4 regions of the Micromonospora sp. NPDC005553 genome follow, and region 4 is predicted to be linked to each of the others. Evidence: riboswitches for the same ligand, from Rfam matches in the RefSeq annotation. Region 4 holds a riboswitch; each other region holds the start of a gene.
The links. A riboswitch is a leader RNA that binds a small molecule or an ion and turns the genes downstream of it on or off. The one in region 4 is predicted to bind cyclic di-AMP.
Positions count from the first base shown of each region.

Region 1 (3,353 bases), on a different contig from region 4:
CCTGCTGGCCGAGGTGGAGGGCACGGTCGGGGTGATCACGCCGGTCCCCCGCCGGGACGAGGTCGCCGGTTGGCTGGGCGCGCTCGGCGCGCCCAGGTTGCAGGTGGTGACCAGCCTGGAGGCCAAGGGCATGGAGTACGACGGGGTGGTGCTGGTCGCCCCGAGCGAGATCCGGGCGGATCCGGGCGCCGGGGTGCGCACCCTGTACGTGGCGCTCTCCCGGGCCACCCAGCGTCTCACCACCATCGACCCGACCGGCTGACGTGTGCGGACTGCCGCCGGCGGAACGCCCTGCCCGTACACTTGCATACATAGCGATGTGAGCATACATTTGACCAGGTCCCGACCAGCGGCGGAAGGTGGTTCTCGTGGGCGCAGGTCATGACCACCACCATGGGTCCGTCGCCAATGCCGCACACCAGCACCGAGGTCGACTCTGGGCGGCGTTCGGGTTGCTCGCCACCTTGATGGTGGTCGAAGCGGTGGTCGCACTGCACACCGGCTCGCTCGCCCTGCTCTCCGACGCCGGGCACATGTTCACCGACGTGCTCGGCATCGGGATGGCGCTCGCCGCCATCACGGCAACCCGGCGGGCCACCGGCGACCCGCAGCGCACCTTCGGGCTCTACCGGCTCGAGGTGCTCGCCGCGCTGGCCAACGCCGTCCTGCTCTCCGGCGTCGCGATCTACGTGGTGGTCGAGGCGATCCGCCGCTTCGGTGACCCGCATGAGGTCATCGCCGGCCCGATGCTCGTGGTGGCCGTGCTCGGCCTGCTGGCGAACATCGCCGCATTCGCGCTGCTGCGCGCCGGAGCCAAGGAGAGCATCAACCTCCAGGGCGCCTACCTGGAGGTGCTCGGTGACCTGCTCGGCTCGGTCGGCGTCATCGGCGCGGCGCTGCTCATCACCGTCACCGACTGGTGGTGGGCCGACCCTCTGGTCGCGGTCGCCATCGGCGTGTTCATCCTGCCGCGCACCTGGCGGCTGGCCCGCGCCGCCATCCGCATCCTGGTGCAGGCCGCCCCGGAGCACCTCCAGGTGACCGCCGTGCACGACCGGCTCGCCGCCGTCCCCGGTGTCGTCGAGGTGCACGACCTGCACGTCTGGACGCTCACCTCGGGCATGGAGGTGGCCTCCGCCCACCTGACCATGGCACCGGGCGCGGAGGTCGGCGCGGTGCTCACCGCGGCACGTACGGCCCTGCACGACGACTTCCGCATCGAACACGCGACCTTGCAGATCGAGCCTGGCGCCGCTTCTGGAGCCTGCGGCTCCATCGAATGGTGACCGGTTCGTCGATTTCCGTGTTGACGCACGCACCGTCCGTCACATCGGCTGCAGCGGCCCCACCCGCACCGGTAGGCTCGGTCCCGGCCGTCACCAGGCGGCGCCCTCCCGGCGCCGGTGGCGGTCGCCGCCTAATCGCCCACCTGGGCGAACCGGGGAACCATGTTCCTGGGGTGTATCCGCGTCAGCGGTAGGGATCTTCCGTCCCGAACCCGTCAGCTAACCCGGTCGGCGGCTGACGGAAGGACATGCGCAGTGGCACCAGCACGACCACCCGCCGCCCGACTGGCGGCCCTGATCGTCGCGATGTTCGCCCTCGGCGTCGCGCTTCCGGCCGGCACCGCCTCGGCCGCTCCCCCGACCGGCCTGCGAGCCGCCGCACCCGACTCCGACGAGGAGGGCGGCACCCCGGCGTTGCGGGCCCAGCTCGATGCGGCCAGCAAGGGCTACCTGGACGCGAAGCGCGCCCTGGACACCTCAGTGCAACGGCAGAAGCAGCTCGGCACCCAGCTGGAGACCATCGAGGTCGAGATCGACCAGCGCAACGGCAAGGTCGGCGAGATCGCCGAGGTCGCCTACCGCACCGGCCGGCTCGGTGCGGTGTCGGCGCTGCTCAACAGCAACACCCCGGAAGGCTTCATGGACCGGGCCGCCGCGCTGGACGCGGTGGCGGCCAACGAGGACCGGGTGCTGCGCGACCTGCTGGACACCAAGGACAAGGCCAACCGCACCCGGGTCGCCCTGGACGGCGAGATCAACGAACAGCGCAAGCAGGTCGCGGTGATGGCCAAGCGCAAGGAGCAGGCCGAACGGGCCCTGACCGTGGCCACCACGCCCAAGCCGCAGACCACCGCCGACGCCGGCTCCAACCGCGGCACCTCCAGCGCCAACGCGAAGGCCGCGCCACGCAACTCCGACGGCTCCTGGCCCTCCGAGTCGTGCAGCGTCAACGACCCCACGCCGGCCAACGGCTGCATCACCCCGCGCACCCTGCACGCGCTCAATCAGGCCAAGGCCGCGGGATTCACCCGGTACGTCTCGTGCCACCGCCCCAGCGGCTCGGGTGAACACCCGAAGGGCCGGGCCTGCGACTTCGCGGCGCAGAAGAACGGCTTCGGCGGCGACGCCACCGGCGGCGACAAGACGTACGGCAACAACCTGGCCGCGTACTTCATCCGCAACGCGGACCGGCTCGCCGTGCTCTACGTGATCTGGTACAGGCAGATCTGGCTGCCCAGCAGCGGGTGGAAGTCGTACAGCGGGGCGGGCGGCGACCCGTCCAGCGACCACACCAACCACGTACACCTGTCGGTCTACTGACCCACTCGTCGTGATGCCTGTGAGCCACTGGATGGCTCACAGGCATCACGGCGTCAGGGGCCGGGCTACGTCACCGGGCGTACCCCTGATGTCGTCGCTCGTCGGACGACCCGGCTGTGGCCGGCGGGCAGCATCGCGGTATGCCTCGGATCCGACCCACCACCCGCAAGGCGCTGCTCACCCTGCACCTCGTCACCTCGCTCGGCTGGCTCGGCGCCGACCTGGTGCTGCTCACCCTCGGCGTCGCCGTTCAGCGGGGTGCCGATCCGGCGGTGGTCTATCCGGTCACGGCCCTGGTCGGCACGGTGCTGTTCGCGCCGCTGAGCGTCCTGGTGTGGTTGATCGGAGTCGCCAGTTCGCTGCTCACCCCATGGGGCCTGCTGCGCCACCGGTGGGTGCTGGTCAAGCTCGTGCTCACCACGGTGATGGTCGGGCTGGTGCTGTTCCTGCTCACCCCGAATCTGCGTCACGCCGGAGCGGTCGGCGCCGCCCTGCCCGCCCGCGATCGCGCCGACCTGGTCATCGCACCGGCGGTGTCGACCAGCCTGATGGTCATCGCGACAGTGCTCTCCACCTACAAGCCGTGGGGCCGACGTCCCATCACCCGCCCGACCCGCAACAGCGCGCCAACCCCGACCTAACGCACCCCACGCCCCGCCCCGCACACCCCGCACGCCCGCGATCTTGCAGTTACTGCGCCGACATATGGGTTCATCCCACTGATATCGACAGCCGAAACTGCAAGAT
Region 1 covers NZ_JBIAJD010000008.1:99,120-102,472, forward strand. The annotation lists gene ACFYPG_RS29015 (HelD family protein) at 1-262, shown strand, start outside; gene ACFYPG_RS29020 (cation diffusion facilitator family transporter) at 369-1,286, shown strand; cyclic di-AMP (ydaO/yuaA leader) riboswitch at 1,405-1,536, shown strand; gene ACFYPG_RS29025 (coiled-coil domain-containing protein) at 1,542-2,606, shown strand; gene ACFYPG_RS29030 (hypothetical protein) at 2,747-3,247, shown strand.
Region 1: linked by a shared signal. The riboswitch ahead of ACFYPG_RS29025 (coiled-coil domain-containing protein) and the one ahead of ACFYPG_RS08810 (hypothetical protein) in region 4 are both predicted to bind cyclic di-AMP.

Region 2 (3,353 bases), on a different contig from region 4:
ACCGTCCCGCCGCCGCGCCCTGTCGACCCACCCGCTCCCTGACCCGCCGACCCGTGGCCCGCCGTGGCCCGCTGGTCGGCGCGGCTTTCCATCGCACTGCTCTCTCCCCGAGGTGCCGACCATGGAGACCGTCGTCTTCTACCAGTTCGTGACCGAGGTGCCGCGGGCCGCCGCCATCTGGTCGACGCTGTTCCTGCTGACGCTGGGCCTGCTCACCGTGCTGGCCGCCCGCCCCGAACGGGCCCGGCCGACCGGCGATCCGGTCCCGGCCGGGCTCACCGCTCAGGAGCTGGCCGACGCCGAGGCCGTCGACAGGCGCCGCTACGCCGAGGAGGTGGCCGTTGCCGCGGCCCGCGCGGCCACCACCGCCCAGCGGCGGCGTGCCGCCTGGCTGGCCGCTCAGGAACAGCTGGAGCAGGCCTGGATCGGGTACGACGAGGCGGACGCCGCCGCGCGTCGCTTCGCTGGCGCGGGGGCACTGCCCACCCCGCAGACCCCACACACCCCCGCCGAGTACGCCGCCCGGGAACGCTATCTGCACCGGGCGGCGATGGCGGCGTACTGGCGGGGCGACCTGACCATGGCGCAGCTCGGCGACGTGTTCGGGCACCGGCGCGGTTGGGATCCCCGGCGACACCCGGTCGAGCAGGAGGTGCTGATCAGCCGGGTGATCCGGGATGCGCGGTCGACCGACTACCAGGTGGCCGCCGACCGTGAGCGGGTCGCCTGGCGCGACGCGGAGTTGGCCGCCGAGTCGGCTCGTGCCCTCGCCGAGGAGGCGTACGCGGCGGCGGCCCGGCTCCGCCCGAGCGTGGTCCCCGCGCGCCGCACGGTCGCCGGGGCGTTGCGTCCCGCCGTCGTGGCACTGTGGCGCCCGGCCCGGGTGGGTTGAGCCCAATCCGTTATGTGAGGCCGGTCACCCAATCGGGAAATCGGACGTCCGACGCGATCGACGGGATTGTTCCCGCGATTGTGGCCGCGTTCTTTACGGCCTGTCCGGTTGTCGCCCCTAGGCGTCGCCGTAACTGGTTGTCCCATCGAGTCACATCGTCGGCATTACGCGCAGAAATTGTGGCGCCAATTGGGGTTTACGCAGGTGAACCTGGCTTGGCAGGGCGTTGAGACGCCAGTAGTGTCGTCCCGTCCGGTGCGGTAACCGATCGCAAGACGCGACGCCGCATCGACCCGCTTAATCGTGATCTACGAACCGGGGACCCACCAGTAAGTCCGGGGTGAATCCGCGAGCCACGGCCCGCGGTAGGGCGTCTTCCCGCCCGAATCCGTCAGCTAACCCGGTAGGCGGTGTCGGAAGGAGTCCCATCCTCGTGCAGCACCTTTCCACCCCTCGGTTGTTCCCTCGCCTCCACGGCGCGGCGGTGCACCCGCTCAATCGTCGCGTGACGGTGAGCTGACCCCCCGGGTCATCGCCTTTCCCGCCCGGCCGATCCGGGCGTTCCCCTGAGCGGTTCACACCCGCGGACCACGGTCCGCGCGCTGGCGCCTGCCCGGATACCGGTCCGGCCCCGGTGTGCCGCTCTCCCCCCGATCCGTGGAGGACCCCGTGAAGCACACCCTGCAGCGTCAGCTCCGTCGCCTCGCCACCGAGCGCCCGTACCAGATCGTCGCCGCCTCCGCCGCAGCCCTCGCTATCGCCACCACCACCGGCGCCCTGCTCACCACTGCTGACGACGCCCCGGCCGGCCAGCGCACCGCGACCACCGTCGCCGAGATGCGCAGCGACGTCGCCGCCTCCCGCAGTGAGGCCCGGGACGCGTCCCCCTCTGCCAGCGCCGCGCCGACCACGGCCGCCCCGGCCACCAGCGCCGCGTCGCCCGCCGCCAAGGCCAAGAGCAACCCCGACCTCACCCGTAAGCCGACGCCGCCGAAGCCTCCCGCGACGAAGGTGCTCGACTACGACTACGAGGCGCAGAACACCTACTACAACTGCGGCCCGGCGGCCACCCGGAACGCGCTCAGCGCCGCGGGCATCGACCGCACCCAGGAGGAGCTCGGCGCCGAACTGGGCACCACCGAGATGGGCACCAACTCGGCCGAGGACACCACCCGGGTGCTCAACGCCGAGGTGAAGGGCTCCCCGTACCGGACCCGGATGTTCCCCGGCACGCCCAGCCCGGCCCAGATGGACCGGCTCCAGGCTGACGTGGTGAAGGCCGTCACCGACGGCCGGGGCGTGGTGGCCAACGTCGTCGGGGACGCCGTCGACACCGACGGCGGGTGGCACTCCTACGGCGGTGGGCACTACATCGCCGTGGTGGGCTACAAGGACAACGGTCGCACCGTGCGGATCGCCGACTCGGCGAACCCGGCCGACCCGTCGTACTGGATCACCACGATCGACCTGGCCAACTGGATCACCAGCCGGGGCTACTCCGCCTGACCCGGGCACCCTGACCGCCGCGGGCGCCGTCTCCCACAAGGAGCCGGCGTCCGCGGCGTTTGTCCGCCCGGCCCGCCATCGACGGCCCTCGTACCCGACCCTGAACCGTGGGAGACTGCGGCCGTGGTGGATGAAACGGGTGGTCACACCGGCCGCGGGCCGGTCCTGCTGCTGCTGCACGGGATGGGAACGACCGGGGACGTGTGGTTGCCCTGGGCCCCGTACCTTGAGCAGCACTGGCCCGGACGGTGGCTGGCACCGGACCTCGCCGGCCACGGCTGGGCGTCGCCGCTGCCGTCGTACTCCTTCGCGGGCTTCGCTCAGCAGATCGCGCGGGCCCTCGTCCCCGACGACCGGCTGGTCGTGCTCGGGCACTCGCTGGGTGGGGTGGTCGGCCTGGCGCTGGCCGCCCGCGACGCCGGAACGCCGGTGGATGCCGTGGTCGGGCTGGGCATCAAGGCACTCTGGTCACCCGCCGAGCTGAGCCGCGCCGCCGAGCTCGCCGCCCGACCGGTGAGCTGGTTCGCCACCCGCACCGAGGCGGCTCGCCGCTACCTGCGGGTCGCCGGGCTCACCGGTCTGGTCCCGCCGGACCACCCGGTGGTGGAAGCCGGGCTGCGCCAGGTCGACGGCCGGTGGCGCCTCGCCATGGACCCCGCGGCCTTCGCCGTCGGCGAGCCCGATCTGGCCGCGCTGCTGGCGGCGACCGACGTGCCGGTGGTGCTGGCGCGCGGGGAGAGCGACCCGATGGTCACCGACGAACAGCTCAAGGAGTACGGCGTACCGGTCGCCACGCTGCCCGGTCTCGGACACAACGCGCACGTGGAGGACCCGGCGGCGGTACTGGCGCTGCTGGATCCTTACCGCTGAGCGGCTATGCCGGTGCGGTCGCGGTGAGCGCCTCGGCCGGTGCCAGCTCCCGGCGGGCGGCGGCCAGGAACGCCTCGGCGTACGA
Region 2 covers NZ_JBIAJD010000004.1:382,268-385,620, forward strand. The annotation lists gene ACFYPG_RS18910 (hypothetical protein) at 122-892, shown strand; cyclic di-AMP (ydaO/yuaA leader) riboswitch at 1,177-1,317, shown strand; gene ACFYPG_RS18915 (C39 family peptidase) at 1,550-2,398, shown strand; gene ACFYPG_RS18920 (alpha/beta fold hydrolase) at 2,522-3,268, shown strand; gene ACFYPG_RS18925 (CDP-glycerol glycerophosphotransferase family protein) at 3,273-3,353, opposite strand, start outside.
Region 2: linked by a shared signal. The riboswitch ahead of ACFYPG_RS18915 (C39 family peptidase) and the one ahead of ACFYPG_RS08810 (hypothetical protein) in region 4 are both predicted to bind cyclic di-AMP.

Region 3 (3,353 bases), 460 kb from region 4:
CGTACGCCTCGTCGTCGCTCTCCTCCGCAGGGAACGAGTGCAGCGCGTAACGGCCGTCACGTTCGAGGTCGCGGCGCTTGGGCGAGTCGATGATGAAGCAGAACAGCCCCTCGGCGGTGATGACCGGGGAGACCGGATGGACGCGGGGCCCGCCGTCGGCACGGACCGTGGCCAGATAGCCGAAGCCCGGCCCGTACTGCTGAAGGAGAACGCGGATCCCGTCGGCGAGTCGGGGCTCGTCGGCGGCGAATTCGGACCAGGAAGCCATGTGGGCATTCTATCGAACAAATGTACGAGCAGCGACCTCGACGCGCTGGTCCGGCACCGAATCCGGCCACTTCCGGCAACGCGGCTATGGTGGTCCGATGCTGCTCTCCGACCGTGACCTGGTCTCCGAGATCAAGGCCGGCACGCTGGGCTTGGAGCCGTTCGAGCCCACCCTGGTCCAACCCTCCAGCATCGACGTCCGACTCGACCGGCTGTTCCGGGTCTTCAACAACCACCTCTACACCCACATCGATCCGGCCATGCAGCAGGACGACCTCACCTCGGCGGTCGAGGTCCCCGACGGCGAGCCGTTCGTGCTGCACCCGGGGGAGTTCGTGCTCGCCTCGACGCTGGAGGTCATCTCGCTGGGTGACCAGCTCGCCGGCCGGCTGGAGGGCAAGAGCTCTCTGGGCCGGCTCGGGCTGCTCACGCACTCCACCGCCGGTTTCATCGACCCAGGCTTCTCCGGTCACGTGACGCTGGAACTCTCGAACGTGGCGAACCTGCCGATCACCCTGTGGCCGGGCATGAAGATCGGGCAGCTCTGCATCTTCCGGCTCTCCTCGCCGGCCGAGCACCCGTACGGCTCGGTGGTCTACGGCTCGCGCTACCAGGGCCAGCGGGGGCCGACACCCAGCCGCGCCTGGCAGCACTGGCGCACCTGGCCCACCCGCTAGGACCAGAACGACGAGGGCCCGCCGCGACGCGATCGCGACGGGCCCTACGGTCACACTGGGTCAGCCTGGACGGCCGTAGCTGTGGATCGGGCCGTCGTCGACCTTCTTCATCTTGACCGGTTGACCGGCCTGCGAGGCGTGCACCACCCAGCCGCCGCCGACGTACATGCCGACGTGGTGGATGTCGCTGTAGTAGAAGACCAGGTCGCCGGGGCGCAGGTCACCCTTGCTGACGTTCTTGGTGACCCGGCTCTGCGCGGCGGCGTTGTGCGGCAGCGACACGCCGGCCTTCGCCCAGGCGGCCAGCATCAGCCCGGAGCAGTCGTACGAGTTCGGGCCCTCGGCACCCCAGACGTAGGGCTTGCCGATCTGCGCGCAGGCGAACTTGACCGCGGTACCCGCGGCGCCGCCGGGGTAGCTACCCGGGCAGGGCGCCGGGCGCAGCGGACCGCCGCCACCGCTGCCGTACACCTTCAGGCGCAGCTTCTGCAGGCGGTCGATCTCGTCGTTGATCTGCTTCTTCTTCGCCGCCAGCTGGGCTTCCGTGCGGGTCAGCTGGGCCACCATCTCGTCCAGTGGCGCCTTCTGCGCGGCCAGTTGGTCGCGCAGGTCGGCCACCTCGCGGACGTCCTTCTGCTGGTTGTGCGCGAAGCGGTCCAGCATTTCGAGCTGGCCGACCACCTCGCTGGGCGACCGGCTGCCCAGCATCGCGTTGACGGTCGAGACGTTCTCACCCATGTAGGCGCGTACGGCAAGGGCGCTGACCTTGTCCATCGCGGCGTCGACCTGGCGCTCGAGCGGAGTGATCCGGGCGGCCAGCGCGTCTGCCTGCTTGCGCTTCGCGGCGAGGTCGATGCGGGTGGCGTTGTGCCGTTCGATGATCGGTTCGAGCTTGTTCCAGTCGGCGTCGATCTGGCGCTCGATCTCGGCGACGGAGGGGTCGGCGTGGGCCGCCGTGGCACTGCCGGTCAGAACGACGGCGACGCCGGCCAGCGCGGCGAGTGCGGTGGTGAAGCGGGACCAGCGTGGGCGCGGCACTATCGACGCCGGGCCGGCTGATGCCGACCGCTCGGACGACGGCCGCGGGGCATGGAGTGCCACCGGGGTTCCGTACTCCTTCTTCCTGACCGCCTACCGGGTTAGCTGACGGGTTCGGGCGGGAAGTCGGCGCCCTACCGCAGTGGCTGCGGATTCACCCCGAGGGACCTGGGTCCCCGGTTCGCTCGGAAACGACTCGGCGGTGTCGGTCCGTTACCGCCCGGGGTGGGCGGAGCTGCTGTCGGGCCGACAAATGACCAGAGTAGAGACGCCCGTTACCGATCCGCAACCCGTGCGGCCGTGACACTCCGTACGGATTGGATGAGGTCACCGACCGTGTGTGAAGAATTCTTTCCCCAAGCTTCGATAGATGGAAAGGTATTGACGCGAGCTCCCGGACGGCGCGATGGTGATTTGACCTAACTCCGCGAGAATCTAGGGGGTTCGATGCACCATCCAACCCTGTCGACCGGCTGGCGCGCGCTGCTCGCCGCCACCGTGGTCGCCGCCGCGACCACGGTGCCACTTTCCGTCGGCCCGGCCGCTGCCGCGCCCACCACCGACCGCCAACAGCAGTACGCCGACGCGGCCACCGAGTACGGCGTACCGGCCGTCGTGCTGCTCGGCGTCTCCTACCTGGAGTCCCGTTGGGACACCAACGCCGGCACACCGAGCACCAGTGGCGGCTACGGCCCGATGCACCTGACCGACGCCCGGCATGTGGCCGCCCTACCCGGGCGCGGCCACCACGACGCCGGTGCCGAGGACCCACGCGGCGACGACTCCCGTCCCGCCCGGGTGCCCGCGCCCCGACCGGTCGAGGCGCCCGCCCCGTCCACCGCCGCGTTGCAGACCGTCGACGCCGCCGCGGCGCTGACCGGTGCCGCCCCCGAGGCACTGCGTACCGACGCGGGCCTCAACATCCGGGGTGGGGCGGCGCTGCTGAGCGCGTACCAGAGGGATCTGGGCGCGCCGGTCGGCGCGGACACCGACCCGGCGGCCTGGTACGGCGCGGTGGCCCGGTACTCGGGCGCGGACAGCGCCGACGCCGCGGCGGCCTTCGCCGACGAGGTCTTCACCACCATCGGCGCGGGCGAAGCCCGGGTGACCGACGACGGCCAACGGATCACCCTGCCGGCCCGCGCGGTGCGGCCCGAACGTTCCTGGCTGGACCGGCTGGGCCTGCGCCGGCTGGCCCGCCCGGACGGGGTGGAATGCCCCCGCACCATCTCCTGCGAGTGGATCCCGGCGCCCTACGAGGCGTTCGGCGACGGGGACTACGGCAACCACGACCTCTCCGACCGGCCCGCGCGGCAGAAGATCGAGTACATCGTCATCCACGACACCGAGGCGAGTTGGGCCACCACCCTG
Region 3 covers NZ_JBIAJD010000002.1:785,131-788,483, forward strand. The annotation lists gene ACFYPG_RS11030 (pyridoxamine 5'-phosphate oxidase family protein) at 1-268, opposite strand, end outside; gene dcd (dCTP deaminase) at 366-944, shown strand; gene ACFYPG_RS11040 (NlpC/P60 family protein) at 1,005-2,045, opposite strand; cyclic di-AMP (ydaO/yuaA leader) riboswitch at 2,059-2,194, opposite strand; gene ACFYPG_RS11045 (N-acetylmuramoyl-L-alanine amidase) at 2,430-3,353, shown strand, end outside.
Region 3: linked by a shared signal. The riboswitch ahead of ACFYPG_RS11040 (NlpC/P60 family protein) and the one ahead of ACFYPG_RS08810 (hypothetical protein) in region 4 are both predicted to bind cyclic di-AMP.

Region 4 (3,353 bases):
GACCCAGAACCGGCGGCGAAACATCGCCGGATCGTGTCCGGCGTGCTTGTCGTGCCCGGAATGCTTGTCGTGTGGCACGGGTTCGGCGTGTCGCGGTCGGTCGGGGCCGGACGGTGACGGAGCGGGCATGGCTCCAACATGCCGCCCCGGAGACCGCCGCGCGAGCGGTTCGGCCGCCCGACACTCCGCCGCGACCTGCAACCCTCGGAGGGGCTGGCTAGCATCTCCCCCGATGGCCCTCCGAATGCCGCTGCACAGTCGGGCACCGGCGCCGCCACGTCGTGGCGGTGCCCTCGGCCGACCGGGCCGAGCACTGACCGTCCGTGATCAAGCGGTCATCAGGCAGCGATCCGCCCCGCCGTCCGCCGCGTTTCCACCGCAACGGTGAACCGCCCGGCCCGCTGACCCGTATCCCGCACCGGATCGTTGGGAGTCTCACCTTGGCCGCCGACCACACTCACCCCGCTCCGTCCGCCCCGCCTCGGGTGCGACGGATCCTCGTCGTGACTGTGGTACCCCTCTTCGTCGCCACCGTGCTGGCCGCGGTGCTGCTCTGGCCGCGCGGCGGGTCACCGCAGACCGATGGTGGTGCCGACGTGCCGCGCTACCCCGGCACTGTCACACGGGTGGTGAGCGAGCCGTGCCCGCCGGCGCCGTCGGTCCCCGAGGGCACACCGAGGGTCGGCGATGGGCGGTGCGGCACTGTCGACGTGCGGGTGGACGACGGGCCGACCGCCGGCCAGCAGGTACGGACTCCGGTGCCCGACGGGCCCGGCGCACCCCGGGTCGAGGTCGGCGACGAGGTGGTCCTGGTCGAGCTGGCCGACCCGACCGATCCCGCCACCAGCAACTGGAACATCGCCGAGCACCAACGCGGCACCCCGATGGTGTGGCTGGCGGTGATCTTCGCGGCCGCGATCGTCGCGTTCGGTCGGTGGCGAGGTCTGGCCGCGCTCGCCGGGCTGGCCGCCAGCTTCGCCATCCTGCTCACCTTCGTGCTGCCGGGCATCAGCGCCGGCAGGTCACCGCTGCTGGTGGCGGTGGTCGGCGCGGCCCTGATCATGTTCGTGGTGCTCTATCTGACCCACGGGGTCACCGCACAGACCTCGGTCGCGGTGCTCGGCACCCTGGGCAGCCTGGTCCTGACCGGCGTGCTCGCCACCATCGCCACCGCCGCGACCCACCTCACCGGCTTCGGCAGCGAGGACGCCACCACCCTGTCGATGTTCCAGGGCGACGTGGACCTGCACGGACTGCTGCTCGCCGGAATCATCATCGGGTCACTCGGGGTACTCGACGACGTGACGGTCACCCAGGCGGCCACCGTCACCGAACTGGCGAACGCCAACCCCGGGCTGACCCGGTTGCAGCTCTACCGTGCCGCCACCCGGGTCGGCCGCGCGCACATCGCCTCCACTGTCAACACCATCGTGCTGGCGTACGCGGGTGCGTCACTGCCCCTGCTGCTCCTGCTCACCGCCGACTCGCGGCCGATCGGGCAGATCCTCACCAGTGAGTTCCTCGCGCAGGAGATCGTCCGCAGCGCGGTCGCCACCCTCGGTCTGATCGCCGCCGTGCCGCTGACCACCGGGCTGGCCGCGGTGGTCACCGCCGCCGGGCGCAGCGACGCCTCAGCGCCCACCGACGCTCCCGCGCCCCAGCCCCGGCCCCAGCCGGACCGCAGCGAGGCACTGGCCGCACTCAGCTCACCGCGAACGGCCGGCTCCGACGAACCGGACCGGACGCGGACCGCACCCCCACCCGAGGCCACCGACCGGTGGCCGAAGTCGAACAGGAGCACGGATACGGCATGGTGACACTCCTCAGCGTGACCAGATCGGGCATCCACCCTGAGAACCCCGTCACTGGTCACTCAACGCTATGGCGAAATGACGCTTTTGGTCGGCATCCAGGCGTAGCTCAGCCGGTCGACTCTCGGGTAACCTCGCTGCCGGTTACCGATGAAGGCGCGAAGCGGCGTCTGCGGTGCCACCGCCCAATCGCCAACCGGCGAGCCGGGGACCCAGGTACCTGGGGTGAATCCGCATCAGCGGTAGGGGCCACTTCCGCCCCGAACCCGTCAGCTAACCCGGTCGGCGGTCGACGGAAGGGAACATTGTGACGGCACCCCTACGCCGCTGGTTGACACCCGTGGTGGCCGTGATCGCCGCACTGACCGTGTTCGCCGGGCCGTTCCCGGCGCACGCCGCCCCGACGAACCCCACACCGTCCGGGCACGAGGAGGACGGCGAGCCCAAGCTGCTCAACGACGTCATCGAGCAGGCCAACCGTGACTACTCCGCCGCGAAGTCCAAGCTGGACAAGTCCAAGAAGCGGCAGAGCGAGTTGGCGGCGGAGGTCAACCGGGCCAAGGCCGAACTGGACGCGTTGGCCCCGCAGGTCGGGCAGATCGCCGCACAGGCGTACCGGACCGGCCGGATCGGCGCGGTCGCGATGCTGCTGGAGAGCGACGCGCCCGACTCGTTCGTCCAGCGCGCCGGGCTGCTCGACGAGATCAACATGGTCAACGAGAAGAAGCTCTCCGAGGTCAACGAGGTGAAGGCCCGCGCCGAGCAGGCCAAGCTGGCCCTCGACACCGAGGTGCGCGAGCAGCAGAAGCAGACCGCCCTGATGGCGAAGCGCAAGAGCGAGGCCGACAAGGCGCTCTCCCTCGTCGGCGGCAAGGGTTTCACCGGCGGCCTGGTGGATGCCACCTCCAAGGTCGCGAAGATCGGCCCGGGTCGCACTGCCGACGGTGACTGGAAGGCCCAGTCGTGCAGCGAGAACGACCCCACCACCTCCGGCTGCATCACGCCGCGCACGCTGCACGCGTACAAGGAGGTCAAGGCGGCCGGCTTCAACCGGTTCGTCGGCTGCTACCGCCCCGGCGGGCCGTGGGAGCACCCGAAGGGCCGCGCCTGCGACTGGTCGCTACAGAAGAGCGGGTTCTCCCCGTGGCACAACAACGACACCCGGACGTACGGCAACAACGTCGCCGCGTTCCTCATCCGTAACGCCGACCGGCTCGGCATCTACTACGTGATCTGGAACCGGCAGATCTGGTTCCCGGCCACCGGCTGGAGTTCGTACAGCGGGCCGTCGAACCACACCGACCACGTCCACATGTCGCTGCTCTGACCCGCACGATCCCCGTCGAGGGCCGTTCCGCGTAACGCGGAGCGGCCCTCGTCGCGTCAGACGGTGGCAGGCGCGGCCGGGTCGGTCGAGGCCGGAGTCGTCAACGTCGTGAAGCCGGCCGGAACGGCGGCCACCGGGCGTACCGCTCCGGCTGCCAGTCGGTAGGACACGCCCACCACCGCGCACCGCCCCCGCGCCACCTCGTCGGCCAGCAC
Region 4 covers NZ_JBIAJD010000002.1:323,702-327,054, forward strand. The annotation lists gene ACFYPG_RS08800 (copper-translocating P-type ATPase) at 1-24, opposite strand, end outside; gene ACFYPG_RS08805 (YibE/F family protein) at 441-1,817, shown strand; cyclic di-AMP (ydaO/yuaA leader) riboswitch at 1,984-2,114, shown strand; gene ACFYPG_RS08810 (hypothetical protein) at 2,119-3,138, shown strand; gene ACFYPG_RS08815 (carbonic anhydrase) at 3,195-3,353, opposite strand, start outside.